Regions from separate parts of the Geodermatophilus sp. SYSU D01186 genome, predicted to be linked through region 2. Evidence: riboswitches for the same ligand, from Rfam matches in the RefSeq annotation. Region 2 holds a riboswitch; each other region holds the start of a gene.
What was found. Region 2 has a riboswitch for cyclic di-AMP ahead of ACI784_RS15085 (aggregation-promoting factor C-terminal-like domain-containing protein). Riboswitches for the same ligand answer to the same signal wherever they lie in the genome.
Positions count from the first base shown of each region.

Region 1: another riboswitch for cyclic di-AMP. It lies ahead of ACI784_RS12225 (LysM peptidoglycan-binding domain-containing protein); the one in region 2 lies ahead of ACI784_RS15085 (aggregation-promoting factor C-terminal-like domain-containing protein).
Region 3: another riboswitch for cyclic di-AMP. It lies ahead of ACI784_RS11210 (C40 family peptidase); the one in region 2 lies ahead of ACI784_RS15085 (aggregation-promoting factor C-terminal-like domain-containing protein).
Region 4: another riboswitch for cyclic di-AMP. It lies ahead of ACI784_RS10735 (C40 family peptidase); the one in region 2 lies ahead of ACI784_RS15085 (aggregation-promoting factor C-terminal-like domain-containing protein).

Region 1 covers NZ_JBJGYW010000014.1:53,322-58,256, forward strand. Annotated here, with positions in the region: gene ACI784_RS12200 (bifunctional 3'-5' exonuclease/DNA polymerase) at 1-508, opposite strand, end outside; gene ACI784_RS12205 (DinB family protein) at 572-1,084, shown strand; gene ACI784_RS12210 (hypothetical protein) at 1,104-1,463, opposite strand; gene ACI784_RS12215 (MFS transporter) at 1,474-2,700, opposite strand; gene ACI784_RS12220 (VOC family protein) at 2,847-3,221, shown strand; cyclic di-AMP (ydaO/yuaA leader) riboswitch at 3,542-3,692, shown strand; gene ACI784_RS12225 (LysM peptidoglycan-binding domain-containing protein) at 3,699-4,931, shown strand.
Region 2 covers NZ_JBJGYW010000019.1:26,202-31,136, forward strand. Annotated here, with positions in the region: gene ACI784_RS15070 (flavin-containing monooxygenase) at 1-1,421, opposite strand, end outside; gene ACI784_RS15075 (TetR/AcrR family transcriptional regulator) at 1,483-2,118, opposite strand; gene ACI784_RS15080 (class I SAM-dependent methyltransferase) at 2,124-2,762, opposite strand; gene ACI784_RS15085 (aggregation-promoting factor C-terminal-like domain-containing protein) at 2,863-3,714, opposite strand; cyclic di-AMP (ydaO/yuaA leader) riboswitch at 3,942-4,089, opposite strand; gene ACI784_RS15090 (LLM class flavin-dependent oxidoreductase) at 4,285-4,935, shown strand, end outside.
Region 3 covers NZ_JBJGYW010000012.1:98,714-103,648, reverse strand. Annotated here, with positions in the region: gene ACI784_RS11230 (SMP-30/gluconolactonase/LRE family protein) at 1-706, shown strand, start outside; gene ACI784_RS11225 (hypothetical protein) at 754-978, opposite strand; gene ACI784_RS11220 (NAD(P)-dependent oxidoreductase) at 1,032-1,358, opposite strand; gene ACI784_RS11215 (hypothetical protein) at 1,405-1,569, opposite strand; cyclic di-AMP (ydaO/yuaA leader) riboswitch at 1,929-2,055, shown strand; gene ACI784_RS11210 (C40 family peptidase) at 2,071-2,568, shown strand; gene ACI784_RS11205 (hypothetical protein) at 2,592-2,963, opposite strand; gene ACI784_RS11200 (HAD domain-containing protein) at 3,167-3,685, shown strand; gene ACI784_RS11195 (hypothetical protein) at 3,693-4,301, opposite strand; gene ACI784_RS11190 (carbohydrate kinase family protein) at 4,460-4,935, shown strand, end outside.
Region 4 covers NZ_JBJGYW010000011.1:123,208-128,142, reverse strand. Annotated here, with positions in the region: gene ACI784_RS10745 (DEDD exonuclease domain-containing protein) at 1-1,008, opposite strand, end outside; gene ACI784_RS10740 (hypothetical protein) at 1,182-1,505, shown strand; cyclic di-AMP (ydaO/yuaA leader) riboswitch at 1,706-1,906, shown strand; gene ACI784_RS10735 (C40 family peptidase) at 1,923-3,005, shown strand; gene ACI784_RS10730 (M48 family metallopeptidase) at 3,156-4,424, shown strand; gene ACI784_RS10725 (glycosyltransferase family 4 protein) at 4,421-4,935, shown strand, end outside.

The sequences.
Region 1 (4,935 bases), on a different contig from region 2:
AGGGCAGCCCCGCGGCGGTCATCTCGGCGGCCACCAGGGCCCCGGAGGACTCGGCGGCCAGCAGCAGGTCCAGGCGGCTGCGCTGCGCCGACGCGGCGAGGGCCGCCTGCTGGCGCGCGTCCTCGGCGAGCGGGTCCAGCCGGTCGGCGGGGTCCTCGAGCGGGAAGAGGGCGGGATCGGTGGTGGTGACCGGCTGCAGCGCGTCCCAGCCGCGGGTGTCGGGGCCGGCCAGCAGCGCCGGGTCGACGAACGGCGACCGGCGCAGGACGGCGTGGGTGAGCCGCAGGTCGGTGCAGCGCTCCACCCGGACGCCGGCGTCCAGCAGTGCGGGGTACCAGCGGGTGGTGTCGTCCCAGACCCAGCGGACCGGCGCCGTCTCCCACTCGCGCACGAAGCGGGCAAGCTCCGCGGCCGGGAACCGGGTGACCGCTCCCGGCGTCCCGTCGCCGGAGAGCTCCCGCGCCTCGATCTCGGCCTCGCCCCGCCGCAGCAGGACGACGCGGTTCACCCGGACAGTGTCGCCGGAGGGTCCGACACGGCGGAGCAGGGCCGGTGCGACAGCATCGCGGCCATGACGACGACCGAGCGCACGACGCCCCCGCTGCAGGCCGACGAGCGCGAGACCCTGGAGGCCTGGCTGGACTTCTACCGGGCCACCCTCGCGCGGAAGTGCGACGGCCTGACCGACGAGCAGCTGCGCACCGCCGCGGTGCCGCCCTCGGGGCTGACACTGCTGGGCCTGGTGCAGCACATGGCCGAGGTCGAGCGGAACTGGTTCCGCCGGGTCCTGCTCGGCGAGCAGCTGCCGCCGATCCACGATCCGCAGGCCGAGCCCACCGGCCACGACGGCGGGTTCGACCTCGCCGAGGGCGCGTCCTTCGCCACCGCGCGGGCGACGTGGGAGGCCGAGGTCGCCCACGCCCGCGCCAACTGCGCCGGCCGCGACCTCGACGCGACGAGCCCGTTCATGGGCGGGCAGGTCACGCTGCGGTGGATCTACACCCACATGGTCGCCGAGTACGCCCGCCACGCGGGCCACGCCGACCTGCTCCGGGAGTGCATCGACGGGGCGACCGGCGTGTGAGCCGGCGGCGGGACCGCGGTCAGGACCCGCCGAGCAGCCGGCGCACGCAGCGGACCGGCCAGCCGGCCACCCGCACCGGCACGCCCACCACGGCGCGCACCGCGCGGCTCCCGAGCCGCAGCAGGTCGGCGTACTCGGCCGGCCGCGGCCCGCCGGCGGTCGCGGGCCGCCCGGCGGCCGGGCCGGGAGCCGGTGGGTCCTCGGCCGGCGGCGGGGTCGCCGGCACGATCAGGTCGACCGCCGTGCGGCGGCGCGGCCCCCGCAACGACTCGAACGACGGGATCGCCGGCGCGTCCGGCGACTCCTCCTCGGCGGTTCCCGGCCCCTGCAGCCCGGGAACCGAGCCTCTGGACTCGTCCCCCGGCGACCTGGTCGGCATGGCCCCGACCCTAACCGCGTCCCTCCGACGCCGTCGGCCGGTTCCCGGACGGCTCCGGGCGAGCGGGCCGGCGGGCCAGGACCAGGACCGCGACGGCGGCGGGGAGGACCGGCAGCGCCAGCAGCAGCAGCGCACCGGGCCGCTCGCCGCCGGCCGCGGTCACCGTCCCGGCGAGCAGCGGGGCCAGCAGTCCGGCGCAGCCCCACGCGGTGAACACCCGGCCGTAGACGGTGGGGAACGCGCGGGGACCGACCCGGTCCGCCGTCGCCGCGGGGACCAGCGCGGACACCGCCCCGTAGGCCAGCCCGACGGCGGCCGAGGCGGGCAGCACGGTGGCGGGCGCGGCCGACGTGGCCAGTCCGGCGACGGCGGCGGCGGTGACGGCCAGCGCGGTCGCCAGCGCCGGCAGGCGTCCCACGACGTCCGACCACCACCCGGCGGACAGCCGGCCGGCGAGGTTGCCGGCCGCGAGGAGCGAGACGGCCACGCCGGTGGCCCCCGGGCCGAGGCCACGGGCGGCCGCCAGCGGCGCGGCGGTGGCGAAGAGGACGAGTCCGGGAGCCGCGCCGCCGGCGAAGAGCACCCACAGCGCGACGAGCGCCCCGCCCGGGACCGGCTCCGCCCCGCGCGCCCGGCCGCTCCGGGGCACCCGGTCCGCCGGGGCCAGGACGGCGGCGAGCGCGAGCAGCACGGCCGTCGTCCCGGCCAGGACGGCGAGGCACGTGCGCCACCCCGCGGCGGGCAGCGCCGCCGGCGCCACGAGCCCGAGCAGCACCGGCCCGGCCGCGTAGGCCCCCACCACCACGCCGCTGGCGGTGCCGCGCCGCCGCTCGGGGACGCGGGCGGCCAGCGACACGGCGACGCCGTAGCCCAGCCCGTTGGCCGCCCCGAACAGCAGCCCGACGCCCAGCCACGGCAGCTCCGGCCGCTGCGCCGCGGCGGTCAGCCCCAGCCCGGTGCCGGCCAGGACGGCGGCGGCGGCCAGCAGCGCCCGCGGCCCGTACCGCCGCAGGCCGCGGCCCACCCCCAGCAGGCCGACGGTGAAGACCACGACCGCGGCCGCGAACACCCCGGGCCCGCTGCCGGGCGCCGCGCCGGTGTCGGCGCCCACCTGCGGCGCCACCAGGCTCCAGGCGAACAGCGTCCCCACCGCGAGGTCCGCGAGGACGCCGGCGGTGACCAGGCGGAGCGTCAGGGCAGGCCCGGAGGGTCCGTCGTCGGCTGGGGGTCTGGCCACGGTCCTCCCGGGATGACCTCGAGGCACGAGGCGGCCAGGATGGGCCACCCGGCGCCCCGGCAGCCACCCCCGTCGACGGCGCAGGGACGACTCCCGGTGGAGGCGCCGGCGTGCTTGGCTCCCGGCACGGTCCCCGAGGAGGCCCGATGCCCGTCCAGCTGAACCACACCATCGTCGCGGCCCACGACCGGGACGAGTCGGCGCGCTTCCTGACCGACGTCCTCGGCCTCGCGCCGCCGACCACCTACGGCCCGTTCGCCGTCGTCACCCTGGCCAACGGCGTCTCGCTGGACTTCATGGCGGAGGACCCGGTCATCCCGCGGCACTACGCGTTCCTGGTCACCGAGGAGGAGTTCGACCAGATCCTCGGCCGGATCCGCGCCCGCGGCCTCGAGCACTGGGCCGACCCGTTCGCGTCCCGGCCGGGTGAGATCAACACCAACGACGGCGGCCGCGGCGTCTACTGGCCCGACCCGAACGGCCACGTGCTCGAGGCGATCACCCGCCCGTACGGCGGCTGAGGCACCGCCCGGACACTCGCGGCCGCGCGTCTCGCGGCGCGGCGCACCGCCGGTCGGACGCGCGCTGCGCCGGTCCCGCGGAGCCGGCGGTGCACGAGCACACCGGCAACCAGGCCCCCCCCCCCCGATCCCCGGCGACACGCCAGGGCGGCCGTGAGTGACCTCACCGACCCCACCCGCACCTCGCGGCGCGACCAGCGACTTCCCCGCACGGCCCCTCGCTTGTGACCGGCGTTACGGCGACAGTCCACATCACGGGTCGTAGCGTTTTGGCTGCGTTCAGCTAAGAGAACGTGGCACCGGTCCGCCAAACCCTGCCCACCGGCTGCCAACCAGATCCCTCAGGGCAGGGGTGGGGGACCCAACGTTCCCGGCGCGTCCGACGCGCCTCGGGGTGAAGCCGCGCACCGCGGCCGGGCACCGATCGCCCGAACCCGACAGCTCACCTCGCCGGCGGTGATCGGAGACCACACACCCATGGCAAAGCACCGCGCGCCTCGTTACGTCCGCACCAAGAAGGCGCTCTCGAAGGCCCCCGTCGCAGCCGGCGCCACCGTCGTCGGGATGGGCATCCTCAGCACCCCGGCCAACGCCGCCACCACCCACGACTGGACCGGCGTGGCCCAGTGCGAGTCCGGTGGCGACTGGGCCATCAACACCGGCAACGGCTACTACGGCGGCCTGCAGTTCAGCCCGTCGACCTGGGCCGCGTACGGCGGCACCGACTTCGCGCCCCGGGCGGACCTCGCCACCCCCGCCCAGCAGGTCGAGATCGCCGAGCACGTGCTCGCCGGCCAGGGCATCGGCGCCTGGCCGGCCTGCGGCAAGCTGCTGACCGACGGCACCACCGCCGCCGCCACGGCTCCCGCGGCTCCCGCGGCTCCCGCCGCCGCGCCCGCCGCGGCGCCCGCCCCGGAGGGTCCGGCCGCCGACACCGCCGCGCCGTCCGCCGACCACACCGTCCGGCGCGGCGACACCGTGGCCGAGATCGCCGCCGCCCACGGGGAGTCATGGCGGTCGCTCTACGAGCGCAACATCGCGGTCATCGGCGCCGACCCGAACCTGATCTTCCCGGGTCAGGTGCTGCTGACCAGCGGGGCGGCGGCGGCCGCTCCGGCGGCGGCGGCCGCTCCGGCGGTGGCTGCTCCGGCGGCGGCTGCCCCGGCGGCGGCTGCCCCGGCGGCGGCTGCCCCCGTGGACGCCGCGCCGGTGGACGCCGCGCCGGCCAACGTGGCCGCGCCGGCTTCCGCTCCCGACGTGGATCCCGCCCCCGTCGTCACGCCGGAGCCGGCCGCGGCGCCCGCGCCGGAGGTCACCCCGCTGCCCGAGGTCGAGCCGACCCCGGCCGCCGCGGTGATCAGCAACAGCGCCGGCGCCGTCCAGCCCAGCGCGCAGGCCGCCGCCGACGCGCTGGTCACCAACGTGCCCGGCGTCGCCGGCATCACCATCGGCGGGACCCGCGCCAGCGCCGCCGACCCGCACGGCCACCCGTCCGGCCTCGCGCTGGACTACATGGTCGGCTCCGACGCCGCGCTCGGCGACGCGATCGTGGCCTACCACGTCGCCCACTGGGACGAGCTCGGCGTGGAGTACGTGATCTGGCAGCAGCGGATCCTGACCTCGCCGACCGGCGCCTGGAAGGCGATGGCCGACCGTGGCGGCGCGACGGCCAACCACATGGACCACCCGCACGTGAACTACCGGGCCTGACGAC
Region 2 (4,935 bases):
CCGCGGCGCATGAGCAGCACGTCGCGCACGTAGTTCTGGTACAGCCGCCAGGGTGCGCGGGCGCCCTGCCGGGGCAGGGCGGCGACGCTGCGCTGGACGTAGCCCGAGGTGAGCCCGATGAACGGCTCCGTGCCGCCGCCCGGAGGGGCGACCGGCGTGCAGATGGCGTGTCCGTGCGCGGCCATGTGCCGCAGCAGGCGGCAGACGTAGCGGGCGACGAGGTCGGCCTTGAGCGTCCAGGAGGCGTTCGTGTAGCCGATCGTCATGGCGAAGTTCGGCACCCCGGAGATCATCATCCCCTTGTAGGAGACCCGCTCCGACAGCTCGACCGGCTCGCCGTCGACGGTGAGGGCCATGCCGCCGATCGGCAGCAGGTTCAGCCCGGTGGCGGTCACCACGACGTCGGCCGGCAGCTCGGCCCCGGACTCCAGCGCGACGCCGGTCTCGGTGAAGGTCGCGACCCGGTCGGTGACGACGTCGGCCCGGCCCTCGCGGATCGCGGCGAACAGGTCGCCGTCGGGCACCAGGCACAGCCGCTGGTCCCACGGGTCGTAGGGCGGCCCGAAGTGGGTCTCGACGTCGAACCCGGCGGGCAACTGCTTGCGGGCCAGCTTCTGGATGAGGGCCTTCATGGCAGCCGGCCGGCGCCGGCTGAACTGGTAGGAGGCCATGGACACCAGGACGTTCTTCCACCGGACCACCGGGTAGACCGCCCGCGCCGGCAGCCGGCGGCGCAGGGTGTCGGCCAGCGGGTCGCGACCGGGCAGCGCGAGCACGTAGCTGGGCGTGCGCTGCAGCATCGTCACGTGCGCGGCGGTGCGCGCCAGCGTGGGGACGAGGGTGACCGCGGTGGCGCCGCTGCCGATGACGACGACCCGCTTCCCGGCGTGCTCGAGGTCCTCGGGCCAGTGCTGCGGGTGCACGATCCGGCCGGCAAAGCGCTCCTCGCCCGGGAAGCGTGGGCGGTACCCCTCGTCGTAGCGGTAGTAGCCGGAGCAGACCGACAGCCACGAGCAGGTCAGCCGCACGGTCTCGCCGGTGCCGGTGCGCTGCGCGGTCACCGTCCAGCGCGCCTCGTCGGTCGACCACTCGGCCGAGACGACCCGGGTGCCGAACCGGATGTGCCGGTCGACGCCGTGCTCGCGCGCGGTCTCCTGCACGTAGTGGCGGATCGACTCGCCGTCGGCGATGGCCCGCGCCTGCGTCCACGGCTTGAACGAGTAGCCGAGGGTGAACATGTCGGAGTCCGAGCGGACGCCGGGGTAGCGGAACAGGTCCCAGGTACCGCCGATGGCCTCCCGCGCCTCGAGGACGGCGTAGCTGCGGTCGGGGCACTCCCGCTGGAGGTGGCAGGCGGCGCCGATGCCGGAGAGCCCGGCGCCGACGATGAGCACGTCCACGTGCTCGGCGGGTGCGGTCATGTCGTTCCCCCTGGCTCGGCCGGTGACCTGCGCCACGGTAGTCGACACGTCGTCGAGGACGTCAACGACGCGTCGGCTCGTCGGTGCCGTAGATGGTGCGCAGCCAGACGGTGAGCAGGACGTCGATGAGCTCGTCCTCCCCCACGGCCGGCTGCTGGCCGGCGAGGGTGCCCTGGATGACCCGCTCGTTCATCCAGTTCAGCGCCGTGGCGAGGTCGCGCGCCGCCGGCCCGCCCGGCGCCGCACCGCGCGCCCGCTCCTCTTCGATCGCCGCGGCGGTCTCGGCGACGAACCCCTCCATGACCTGGGACCACAGCTCCCGCACCTCGGCGCTGGCGGCCAGCAGCTGGGTGGCGGCCGCGGTGAGGGCCCGGTGTGCGCGGAAGGTGTCGCGGACCGCGACCAGCGCCGCGCGCCAGCTCTCCCGCACGTCGTCGGAGGCGGCGGCCAGGGCGGCGGCGCGCAGCTCCCGGGCCTCGGCGACCACGCGGTCCAGCAGCGCCAGGACGACGGCCTCCTTGGAGGCGAAGTAGAAGTAGAAGGTGGGCCGGGAGATGCCGGCACCGCGGGCGAGGTCGTCGACGGAGATCTCCGCCGGCGACCGCTGCGCCAGCAGCGCCTCGGCGGTGGCGAGGATCGCCCGCTCCCGGTCGTCACCGGAGGGACGGCGGGCGCGGCGGCCACGGTCGGGTGCCACGCTGCTCACGGCAGCCGCCAGACCGTCGTCCGCCGCAGGCCCGGACCCTCGGTCTCCGGGATCTCGTAGACCGCGGCGGCGGCCAGCCGGTCGTGCGGCAGGTAGGGCCGCCCCGGATCACCCACGTACACCTCGACCCCGCGGGCGCGGGCACGGTCGAGGAACGGCAGCACCCGTTCGGTCATCTCCCGGTCGTAGCAGACGTCCCCGGCCAGGACGACGTCGATGCCGGGCAGCTCGCGGCCGAGGACGTCACCGATCACGCTCACGCCGTCGATTCCGTTGAGGCCGGCGTTGACGCCGACCGCGGTGCGGCTGAACTCGTCGACGTCACTGGCCAGCACCCACCGGGCACCGGCCAGCCGGGCGGCGAGGGCGACCAGGCCGCTGCCGGCGCCGAGGTCGAGCACCGTCCGTCCAGCGACCACCTCGGGCCGGTCCAGGACGAAGCGGGCCAGCGCCTGGCCGCCCGGCCACGCCGCCGCCCAGAACGGCGGCGCCTCCCCGGCGCCACCGTCCTCGGTCTCCATCGCCTCCCACAGGGCGACGACGTCCTCGGCCACGTGCAGCCGCACCTCCGGGACCGACGACGGCCGCCGGACCTGGGTGTGGGCACGGACGAAACCGGACGGGACGACCCTCACCGCCCGACCGTCCCACACCCGGTCCCGAGACGGCTCGAGGGGCCGCCCCTGTCAGGAGCGGCCCCTCGAACGGGTGCCCGGTGCGGGACCGGGGCGGCGATCAGTACCAGTTGTGGGCCTGCGAGTGCGCCCACGCGCCACAGGGGCTGCCGTACCGGTTCTCGATGTAGATGAGCCCGGCGTCGATCTGGCGGTAGCCGTCGGAGGTCTTCGCGATGCCGGTGCCGGCCCAGGTGGAGTTCAGGAACTGCGGGATGCCGTAGGCGGTGCTGGTGGGGTTCTGCGCGTTGGGGTTCCAGCCGCTCTCCTTGCCCCACAGGTTCTCCAGGCAGCTGAACTGCTGGGCGCTGCCGACCTTGGACATCGCGTACTCCTTGAAGGAGCCGCGGGGAGCCGCGGCGGCCGCGGGCGCCGGGGCGGCGGCAGGAGCGGCAGCGGCCGCGGCCGCGGCCTGCGCAGCGGCAGCGGCCTCACGCTCGGCGGCCTCGCGGGCGGCCTGCTCGGCGGCGGCGGCCTCCGCGGCGGCGCGCTCGGCGGCCTCGCGCTCGGCGGCCTGGCGGTCGAGCTCGGCCTGGTCGGCCGCGGCCTGCGCCTGGGCGGCGCTGGCCTCGGCGGCCTGGCGCTCGCTGCGGGAGGCGGCGAGGTGCTGCAGCGGGGCCAGGTCGGCGGCCTCCGGGGTCGCCGCGGCCGCGGCGTCGGCGGTGATGCCGAGCTGCTCGGCCACGCTGACCGACTCGGTCCGGGTGGCGGTGGCCTCGGCGTCGGGCGCGCCGCTGGCCAGGACGTTGACCACGATCGCGCCGGCCGCGGCGGCGGCCAGGAAGAACGCGGGACGGCGGCCCTTGGCCGGCAGGCCGAAGCCGCGGCGGGAGGTGGTCTGGGGGGTGGCGGCGTCGGCGGCGGGGGTGGTGGCGGCGTCGACGGCGGGGAACTGCACGGTGCGGTCGTTCATCGAGTGGGGTGCTCCGGGGCGCGAGGGCGCCCGCGGGCCTGCCGACTCGTACGGAGGGCAGCCCGGGACGCGAGGGTCTACGGGAGGGGTCCGGCGGCGGTCAGTGACGCGCGCGGCCGGTCAACGGCGAGGCGGGATCAGCGGACCGAGGAAGAGGCGCGAGGTGCGCGTGGCCCGGGATCCCTGCGAGCCGGGAGGGCCCGTGGGCGAGGCATGCGGATGCTCTCCGTTCCTTCCATGGCCGCCTACCGAGTTAGCTGACGGGTTCGGGCGGGAAGGTGCCCTACCTGCTCGAGAGCAGGACTCACCCCAGTGCTTCGATGGGTCCCCGGCTCACGTCCGCGGGAGGCGGACACGACTCGGCGGCGTCCGGCCAGGCTCCCCGGATGGGGAAGCACGACCGACCGGACCCACTCACCGTACGGGCCGTTATCGTCCTGTGACAATCCCGTGGGCCCCATCCGTCACGTGACCCTCGTCGCGGGAGAGTTCTCGGCGGATCCGGAATACGCCCGGGGCGGCGCTGTTGCACGCAGCAGTAGTTGCGCTCTCAACCACTTGGAGCACGAGATGCAGTTCGGGATCTTCTCGGTCAGCGACCTCACGACCGACCCCACGACCGGCCGCACGCCCAGCGAGGCGGAGCGGATCCAGGCGGTCGTGGCCATCGCGAAGAAGGCCGAGGAGGTCGGGCTCGACGTCTTCGCCCTCGGCGAGCACCACAACCCGCCGTTCTTCTCGTCCTCCCCCACCACCACGCTGGCCTACATCGCCGCGCAGACCCCGACGCTGCAGCTGTCGACGGCGACCACGCTGATCACCACCAACGACCCGGTGAAGATCGCCGAGGACTACGCGATGCTGCAGCACCTGGCCGGCGGCCGCGTGGACCTGATGATGGGCCGCGGCAACACCGGCCCGGTCTACCCCTGGTTCGGCAAGGACATCCGTGACGGCATCCCGCTGGCCGTGGAGAACTACGCGCTGCTGCGCAAGCTGTGGGACACCGACGTCGTCAACTGGTCGGGGCAGTACCGCACCCCGCTGCAGGGCTTCACCTCGACCCCGCGGCCGCTGGACGGCGTCGCGCCGTTCGTGTGGCACGGCTCCATCCGCTCGCCGCAGATCGCCGAGCAGGCCGCCTACTACGGCGACGGCTTCTTCCACAACCACATCTTCTGGCCGCCGCAGCACACCCAGCGGATGGTCGAGTTCTACCGC
Region 3 (4,935 bases), on a different contig from region 2:
GCTGGTGGTCGTGTCGATGAAGGACCGCCGCGTGCTCCGGTACGCCGACGGGTCGCTCAGCACGTACGCCGACCTCGCCCGGCACTGCGGGGGGCACCTCAACGACCTCGTCGTGGACGCGCAGGGGCACGTGTTCGTCGGCGACTTCGGCTTCGACCTGATGGGCGGCGGCGCGGCGGCGACCGCGTCGCTCAAGCGGGTCGACCCGGACGGCACGGTCAGCGTCGCCGCCGACGGGCTGCAGTTCCCGAACGGCTCGGTGATCACCCCGGACGGCGGCACGCTGGTCGTCGGCGAGACGCTGGGCAACCGGTACACCGCCTTCGACCTGGGCGCCGACGGGTCGCTGACCAACCGGCGGGTCTGGGCGTCGCTGGGCCCCGAGGTCACCGGGACGACGGTCGACGAGGTGCTCGGTCAGCTGGTGGTCGCCCCGGACGGCTGCGCGCTGGACGCCGAGGGCCTGATCTGGGCCGCCGACGCGGTGGGCGGCCGGCTGGTGCGGGTGGCCGAGGGCGGGCGGGTGGTCGACGAGATCTCCGCGCCGTCCGGGCTCGGGGTGTACGCCTGCATGCTCGGCGGGGACGACGGCCGCACGCTGCTGATGTGCTGCGCGCCGGACTTCTACGAGCACAACCGCGCGCCGGTGCGCGAGGCGGTGCTGCTGGCGACCGAGGTCGACGTCCCCCACGCCGGCCGGCCGTAGTCAGGCGGACGTCCGCCGGCTGTCCCGCTCCTCCGGCTGACCGGGGGTCAGCTCCCGGTGGCGCCGGGAGGCGGCTCCGCCGGGCGCGGCTGCCCGTCACTGCCGGGCACACTGGGGTCGACGGTCCCCATGGTGCCGCCCTGGGCTGCGCGCGGCTCCTCCTGCTGCGACGGCGGCCCGACCAGGTCGGGTTCCTCGCGCTCGCCCGGGTTGCCGCCGGTGGCCTCGTTGGCGCCCCCGTAGGGGCGGCCGGTCATGTTGCCCTCTGTCATCTCCGGACCTCCTCGTCCTGGGTGCGGGGGTGGGTACCCGGGGCGGGCGGCGCTCACGCGGGGGCGAGGACGCGGACCGGGGAGCCGGCGAGGAAGGCGGCGACGTCCTCGACGGCGTCGCGGAAGAACACCTCGTAGGTGGCGCGGGTGACGTAGCCGAGGTGCGGGTGGAGGACGGTGTTCGGCGCGGTCCGGATCGGGGCGTCGGCGGGCAGCGGCTCCCGGTCGTGGACGTCGACGCCTGCCCCGGCGATGCGGCCGTCGCGCAGGGCCCGGACGAGGGCGGCCTCGTCGACGATCGGGCCGCGCGAGGTGTTGACCAGGATCGCGGTCGGCTTCATCCGGGCGAGCTCGGCGGCGCAGGTCAGAGCATGCGGCAACGGCCCCTGCCCGGGGATCCGGGAGGGGCCGCTGCCGGGCGGTGGATCAGTAGCCGCGGCCCCGGCCGTAGCCCTTGCCGCCGCCCTTCTGCTTGGCCTGGTAGTCGGCGATGAACTTCTTGATCTTCGCCTGGTTCTCCGGCTTGCGGGCCTCCTGGATGACCTTCGCCGCGATCCCCGACGCCACGAGCTTCCGGATCATGCCGGCCATGTGGTTCCTCCTCGGTTGGTTGCGTTGATCGTGCCCGCCCAACGGCCCGGCCAACCACCGAGGTTCCCGTGGCGATACGTGGGGTCGTCCCTACGGACGGTCAGGGCACTCCGCATGGGGTCCAACTGCCCTTGACTTCGCTGACCTGCCCAATTGCCAGCAGCGACGGGACCTTGGTCCCGGTGTCCGACGTGGTGGGACTGCGTGTCGCGCGCGTGTCGGCCCGCGTCTCGCCCGGGCGCCCTCGCGCCGGCGCTCGCCCGGCGTGGCCGCGCGCGTGCGTCTAGCGTCCTCTGCGGTCCCGACGGGCCCCCGTTGCCGAAACCGTGGCGACACCCGTCGGACCCCGCCGAACAGGGGCGTGGCCACTGCCGCGCCCGGACCGGGGACCCACCGAAGCACAGGGGTGAAACACGGCCTGTTGCCGTGCCGGGCGACCTCCCGCCCGAACCCGACAGCTAACCCGGTAGGCGGACGGATGGAACAGGAGAACCGTCGTCGATGACGACTGCCCGCACGTCCTCAGCCCGTCGCACCATCCGTGGGATCGCGGTCGCCGCGATCGCCGGCGCCGGGATCGCCCTCACACCCGCCACCGCCTCGGCCGCCCCGGACACCACCGCCGTGTCGGCCGCGGCGGTCGCCAGCCCGGCGGCGCAGAGCGCCGTGAACACCGCACTCGCCCAGGTGGGCGATCCCTACCGCTGGGGCGCCTCCGGCCCCAACGCGTTCGACTGCTCCGGCCTGACCTCGTTCGCCTACCGGGCGGCCGGCGTCGGGCTCCCGCGCACCGCCCGGGCGCAGTCCGGCGCCGGGGTGGCGGTCTCCCGCGACAACCTGCAGCCAGGTGACCTGCTGTTCTTCTACCGCCCCGTCTCGCACGTCGCGATGTACATCGGCAACGGCAAGATGGTGCACGCCTTGCGGCCGGGGCAGCCGGTGAGGGTCGACAACGTGAGCTACATGCCGAGTTACGCCGGCGCCCGCCGCATCGCCTGACCTGCTCTGCCGGTGTCCTGTCGCTAGTGGCGGCAGGGCACCGGCGGCTGGTCGGCCGGCTGCAGCGAGAAGACCGAGCCGGCGTCGCGCGGCCAGGAGTGCAGGAACAGCAGTCCGAGGCGGGTGTTGACGAACGCCTCGGGTCCCGCCTCGCGGACCAGGTCCGCCAGGTGGCCGGTGTCGTGGTTGCGGTGCCGCTGCAGCTCGTCGCCGACGGCCAGCGTGACGACGTCCCCGACGGCACCCATCACGACGACCGGCTGCCAGTGGGCGTCGTCGGCCTGCGCCAGCCGGACGTGCGCCGGGTGCGGGGCGTGGCCGCGGGCGAGGCGGCGGCAGGGAATCGGCGTCTCGACGCGGCTCGAACCCGGGTGTGACTCGAGGTGGTCGGACACTGGCTCCCCCTGGTTCCGTGCTCCACCGGACGACCGGCGGACAGTCAGCGAACCACCTCGCTGCCCCGCTCGCCGGGGTGCCGAACGTCCCGGACGGCGAAGTCGCCCGTGTGGGTGCCCGCTCTGCCGTCGAGGTGACGGACGGCGACGGGTCAGCCGGGCGCGACGCCAGGAAGGGGCCGCGCTCGGGTACGACGGTGGCCATGGCCGCGAGTGGAGACGTGCCGATCCTGCTGCTGGACGTCGACGGCGTGCTCAACGCGGCCTGCAGGGACCTCCCCGAGGGCTGGCGACGCGGGACGTTCAACGGCTTCGTGCTGTCGTGGGACCCGACGGTCACCGCCCGGCTGCGCGAGCTGCACGAGTCGGGCCGGGTGGAGATCCAGTGGCTGACGACCTGGGCCTGCGACGCCGACCGGCTGCTGGCCGAGCCGATGGGGCTCCCGCGCGGGCTGAGGGTGCACGCCCGGGAGGGGGCCGCGCCCACCGGCTTCCGCGGGCCGCTCGGGAGGGCGACGGACTGGTGGAAGCTGGCCTGTGCCCGCGTCGTCGCCGAGGCCGAGCCGGGACGACGCATCGTCTGGATCGACGACGACCTCGCCGAGCAGGCCGCCGACACCGGCGAGTGGCTGGCCGCCCACCCGCACGTGCTGGTGGTCGCACCGACCCTGGGCGTCGGGCTCACGCACGCCCAGCTCGACGAGATCGAGGCGTGGCTGTGAGGTTCGGCTACGAGACGCGGACGAAGTCGCGGCCGTTCCAGTGCCACCGCACGGTGATCGGGATGGACGGGCCCTCGGCACGGTTGTCCTCCGGCGCGTAGGCCCACATCCCGGCCACGATGTCGCCGTCCCGGACCGACAGCGCGGTCGGGTCGTAGAGCGGCGTCAGGACCGTCGACTCCTGCAGCGTGCGCGGGCTGGGCAGGACCGCGAGCCGTTCCCCGTCGGCGGCGAACACCTGGACCTCGTCGAGGATCCCGTTGGACGGCTGCGGGGAGCACTGCAGCAGCACGACCGTGTCGGGCTCGCCGTCCCCGTCGACGTCACCACTCGCGCTGGCCACGAAACGGACGTCGTAGTACTCGTAGTACGGGCTCCGGCTCGCGTCGGCGGGCACACGCGCGGCCCCGCCGTCGAGGTCCGCCCGGAAGCCGCCCGGGACGATCCCGTCGCAGGTCACGCTGTACATGGCGTCGGACCAGTCGGGCGCCGGTTCCGGGGAGGGCCCGGGCTCGGCCCCGCTGCCCCCGGCAGCGGCGCACCCGGCGAGCAGGCACGCCGCGAGGCCGGCCGGTGCTCGCAGCAGCCGGCCCGGCGCGGTCCACGATCCGGACATCGGCGATCACCTCGGCTGCGGAGGGCGCGGAGCTCCCTCCGGACAGGGAGGGTCCCACGGTGCGGCCGTCGTCGGGGGCTGTCGGCGAGTGGCGGTCGGGGCAGTCTGTCCCCGTGGACGTCCCGCGCTGGCCCCGTCCCCCAGGCGCAGGTCCGGTCGTGGCGCTCGGCAAGCTGGTGGCCGACCAGGTGCTGGAGCTGTCCGGACCGCTGGTGACCGGCGGGCAGCAGCGGGTGGTGCGGACGACGTCCGCGGGCGGCGCACCGGCCAACGTGACGGCGAACCTCGCGCGGCTGGGGATGCCGGCGCGACTGGCCGGCTGGGCGGGTGCGGACCCGGTAGCCGACGGGCTGCTCGCGCGGCTGGCCGAGCGTGGGGTCGAGACGGCGGTGGTGCGCCGCGGCCGGACGCCGCTGACGACGGTGCTGGTCCACCTGGACGGCGAGCGCACGCTGCTCGCCGACCGCGGGGAGGGCGGGCTGGAGCCGGCCGACCTCCGCCGCGAGTGGGTGGCCGACGCGGCCGTCCTCTACCTGGACGGCTACGATCTGCTGCGCTTCCCCGTCGCGCTGCGGGCCGCGGCGTCGCTGGCGCACGACGCCGGGGTGCCGGTCAGCGTCGACGTCGCCGCGGC
Region 4 (4,935 bases), on a different contig from region 2:
CTCCTCGGTCAGCCGGACCCACAGTGCCCGTTCCGGGAACCGGGAGCGCCGGTTGTAGCGGGGCTTCTGCTCGGCGATCAGCCGCAGCTCCCGCACGGCGGCCTCGAGGTCGTGCGCGCAGGGGATCGCGTCGACCCGCTGGGCCAGCGCCACCATCTCGGTGATCCGGCTGCGTTGCTCACCGGCGGTGAAGTAGCTGCGGACCCGGCTGCGCAGGTCGTTCGACGTCCCGACGTAGAGCGGCTCGTCGCGCGGGCCGCGGAAGAGGTAGACGCCCGGGCCGGACGGGACGGCGTCGGCCAGGTGCCGCTTGCGCAGCCGCTCCGGGTCGACCTGGCGGGTGAGACCGGTGAGCTCCTCCAGGCTGGTGATGCCCAGGGGGCCGAGCCGCTCGAAGAGCCCGTGCAGCACGTCGACCGTGGCGCGGGCGTCGGCCAGCGCCCGGTGGCAGGGGTCGGTGGTGGTGCGGAAGTAGGGCGCCAGGGTGGCCAGCTTGCAGTTGGGCACCTCGTCGCGGGTGAGCAGCCGGCGGGCGAGGACGGCGGTGTCGACCGAGGCCGTCGCCGGCCAGGCGATGCCGTTCTCGGCGCAGGCGGCCTTGAGGAACCCGAGGTCGAAGGGGGCGTTGTGCGCCACCAGGACCGCGCCCCGGGCGAACTCCAGGAAGTGCGGCAGCACCGCGCCGATGCGCGGGGCGGTGGCGACCATCGTCGAGGTGATGCCGGTCAGGACGCTGATGTAGGGCGGGATCTCACAGCCCGGGTCGACCAGGGTCTGGAACTCGCCGAGGACGACGCCGCCGCGGACCTTGACCGCGCCGATCTCGGTGATGGCGCTGTCCTTGGGGGAGCCTCCGGTGGTCTCCAGGTCGACGACCACGAAGGTCACCTCGGCCAGGGGGGTGCCGAGCTCCTCGATGCTGGCCTGCTCGTAGCGGGGGAGCCCGGCGGCGGCTCGTGCGGCTGTCCCGGCGGCGATCCCGGCCAGCCGGGCAGGGGAAGAGGGCACGGGGCGGACGGTAGGTCGGGGCAGTGACAGTCCCGGGGACGCGCGCCGGGGCCGGGGAGCGGCCGACCGCGGTCGCGCGGAACTGTCGGTGCCCGTCCCTAGCGTGCTGCGCGGACCGACCGGGGCCATGGAGGGCTCCTGCGACGAGGCGTCGGCCAGCAGAGGAGTGGGCCATGTTCATCGACTGCGACACGTGCACCGCCCGGGGCACCGGGTGTGCCGACTGCGTCGTCACCGTCCTCCTGGGTGCCCCGCCGGGCTGGGAGACCGCCGACCCCACGGTGGTGCCGATGACCGGCCGGCGCGACGGCGGAGCGGCCGCGACCGCCGAGGACGCCGTCGTGCCGCGGCCCGGTGTGGTCGTGGAGTTCGACGACGTCGAGCGGCGCGCGGTGCGGGCGCTGGCCGAGGGCGGCCTGGTCCCGCCGCTGCGACACCAGTCGTCCGCGGACGGGCGTGCCGCGGGCGCGGCCAGGGGCCGGCGGCGCACCGGGTGAGGCGCGGCCGCCGGGTCCTCGCCAGGGCGGCGGGCACACACCGTCGACGGTCTCGGTGACCGTGCGTGGCCGACGGCGTGGCGCGGGCCGGGGGTGTGGCTGTTCCCACAGTCCACGCAGACCCCGTTTGTCACAACTTCATCACGCCCGTACGGTGAGCCGGTCCGACCGGGCGGTCGTCACCTGAGAGAGGTGACCTCGGGAGGACACCGCCGAATTCCCCGACGCGCCGCGCACGGCGTCGAGGGGGAACCGGGGACCCACCGCAGTCCTGGGGTGAGTTCTCGCGTGCGCCGGTGACCCCGGGGCACACGCGCCGGTCCGCCGGAGCGCAGAGATAGGGCACTTCTTCCCAGCCCGAACCCGTCAGCTAACTCGGTAGGCGGTTGCTGAGGAAGAAACGGAGAGCCGCCGACCGTGGCGACGCCTCGCCCTGCCCTGGGGCATGCACTCGACCTGTCCCACCCCGACCTCCCGGTCCTGTTCCGCCGCCCCCGCCTGGCCCGCCGACTCGGTCGCGGGATCGTCCTGGGAGCCACCGCCACCCTGGCCCTCACGCTGCTGCCGGGTACGGCCGCGGCGGACCCGCAGCAGGCCGGCACCGCCGCCCAGGCCGCCCAGCTGGTCGCCCAGGCCGGCCACGAGCTCGAGGTCGTGACCGAGCAGGTCAACGAGGCCCGCGAGGTGCTCGCCCAGCAGCAGGCCGCCGCCGACCGCGCCCGCCAGGCCGCCGCGGACGCGCAGCAGCAGCTCGACGCCCTCGACGGCCAGATCCGCCAGGTCGCGCGCACCGCGTTCACCGGCGACGGCATGACGCAGTTGGACGTGTTGATGACGAGCACCTCCGCGGAGGACTTCGTCTCCCAGCTCGCGACCCTCGAGGTGATCGCCGGCCACACCACCGACGTCCTGGCCCAGGTGGCCGAGAGCGCGGCGGCCGCCGAGCAGGCCACGACCGACGCCGATGCCGCGCAGGCACAGGCGCAGGCCACCCTCGACGACGTCACCGCCCGGCAGGCGCAGCTGGAGTCCGACATCGCCGACTACCGGGCCCAGTACGACGCGCTCTCCGCGCCGCAGCAGCAGGAGGTCGTCACCGCGCACGCCGGCCAGCCCGTCGCCGTCGCTGCGCCGGCCGCTGCCGCCAGCGGTGCCGCGCAGGCCGCCGTCGACACCGCGCTGGCCCAGGTCGGCGACCCCTATGTGTGGGGCGCCGGCGGGCCGAACGCCTTCGACTGCTCGGGGCTGACGCAGTACGCCTACGCCGCGGCCGGCATCAGCCTCCCGCACTCCAGCCGCATCCAGTCGACGATGGGCACCGCCGTCTCGCGGGCCGACCTGCAGCCGGGCGACCTGATCTTCTACTACAGCCCGGTCAGCCACGTCTCGATGTACATCGGCAACGGCCAGATGGTGCACGCCTCGACGTCCGGCCAGCCGGTCAAGGTGGTCAGCGTCGACTCCATGGGCGGGATCACCGCCATGCGCCGCCTCGCATAGGCACGGCAAGGGCCGGGGTGGCGGCTCCACCCCGGCCCCCTGCAGGGCCCCGACGCGGCCCCGTCCCGGGGCCCGCCCCGAGCGTGCGAAGGGTGGGAGGACGGGGTCCTTCCACGGTGGGGGGCAGGGGGTCCTTCTAGGATCGGCCGGGTGAGCGCCCGCCGGGCCGCGCTGCTGGTCGCGGGAGTGCTCGGGGCGGCCTTCGTGGTCGTCGTCGCCGTCGGTACGCCGTGGACCCTGCTGCCGGAACCGCCGGGCGGCGCCAGCCCGATCCGTCCGGGCGCTGGTCTCGCCCCTGGGGTGGTCGAGCAGGCGGAGTCCTTCGCCGCCGCGATCCGCCCGGCGTCCCTCGCCTCGCTGGTGCTGGGGCTCCTGACCTCGGCGGTGTTCGCCTTGACCCCGCTCGGGCGGTGGCTGGTCCGGACGGTGGCCCGGCCGCTGGGCGGTGGATGGGTCTGGCAGGTGCTGCTGGGCACGGTGGCGCTGATGGTGGTGGGCCGGCTGGTCACGCTGCCGCTGTCGGCCTACGGGGAGGTGGTCCGCCACCGGTTCGGGCTCTCGACGCGCAGCTGGCCGCTGTGGCTGCGGGACGTCGCCGTCTCCACCGCCATCAACGCCGTGCTGACCGCCCTCGCCCTGCTCGCCGTGGTGTGGCTGGCCCGCCGTGCACCCCGGACGTGGTGGGCCTGGGCCGCCGGAGCGGCGGCGGCGATGGTCGTCATCGGCTCCTTCCTGTACCCGGTGCTCATCGAGCCGGCGTTCAACTCCTTCCGGTCGCTGCCGGCCGGGCAGCTGCGCACCGACCTGCTGGAGCTGGCGGAGGAGAACGGCACCCCGGTCGGGGACGTGCTGGTCGCCGACGCCTCCCGGCGGACGACCGCGCTCAACGCCTACGTCTCCGGGTTCGGCTCGACCCGGCGGATCGTGCTCTACGACACGGCCCTCGACCTGCTGTCCGACGCCGAGATCGAGTCCATCGCCGCCCACGAGCTCGGCCACGTCGCCACCGACGACGTCCTGACCGGGACGCTGGAGGGGGCGCTGGGGGCCGCCGGGTCGGTCGCCCTGCTGGGCTGGCTGCTGTCCTGGCAGCCGCTGCTGCGCCGGGCCGGTGCGGACTCCGCCGGCGACCCGCGGGTGGTGCCGTTGGTGCTGTTCCTGGCCGCGCTCGGCACGCTGGTGGCCACGCCCGTGCAGAACCTGGTGTCCCGGCACGTGGAGGCGCGTGCGGACCTGCACGCTCTCGACCTGACCGGGGACGCCGAGGCGTTCGTGGCCATGCAGAACCGGCTGGCCAGCACGAACCTCGCCGACCCGGACCCGCCCGCGGCCTGGCAGTGGTTCTTCGGCTCGCACCCGACCGGACCCCAGCGCGTGGCCCTCGCCGAGGACTGGCAGCGGCTGCAGGAGGGCGGGTGAGGACGCTCGTCGTCACCAACGACTTCCCGCCGCGCCAGGGCGGCATCCAGACCTTCGTCGCCGCGCTCCTGGCCCGCCGCCCGCCGGACTCCCTGGTCGTGCTCGCCTCGCGCTCGCCCGGCTGGGAGGAGTACGACGCCGCGCTGCCGTACCCGGTGGTGCGGCAGCGGACCGGCATGCTGCTGCCCACGCCCGCCACGGCGCGCGCCGCGGTCGGCCTCGCCCGCCGGTACGGGTGCGACACCGCCTTCTTCGGGGCGGCCGCGCCGCTCGGCCTGCTCGCACCCGCGCTGCGCGCAGCCGGGGTCGGCCACCTCGTGGGCGCGACCCACGGCCACGAGACGGGGTGGGTGGCGCTGCCGGGAGCGCGGCAGCTCATGCGGCGCATCGCCGGGGGCCTCGACGTCCTGACCTACATCAGCGAGTACACGCACCAGCGGCTCGCGCCGGCGCTGGACGGCGCCGCCTGCATGGCGCAGCTGTCCCCGGGCGTGGACGTCGACCGGTTCAC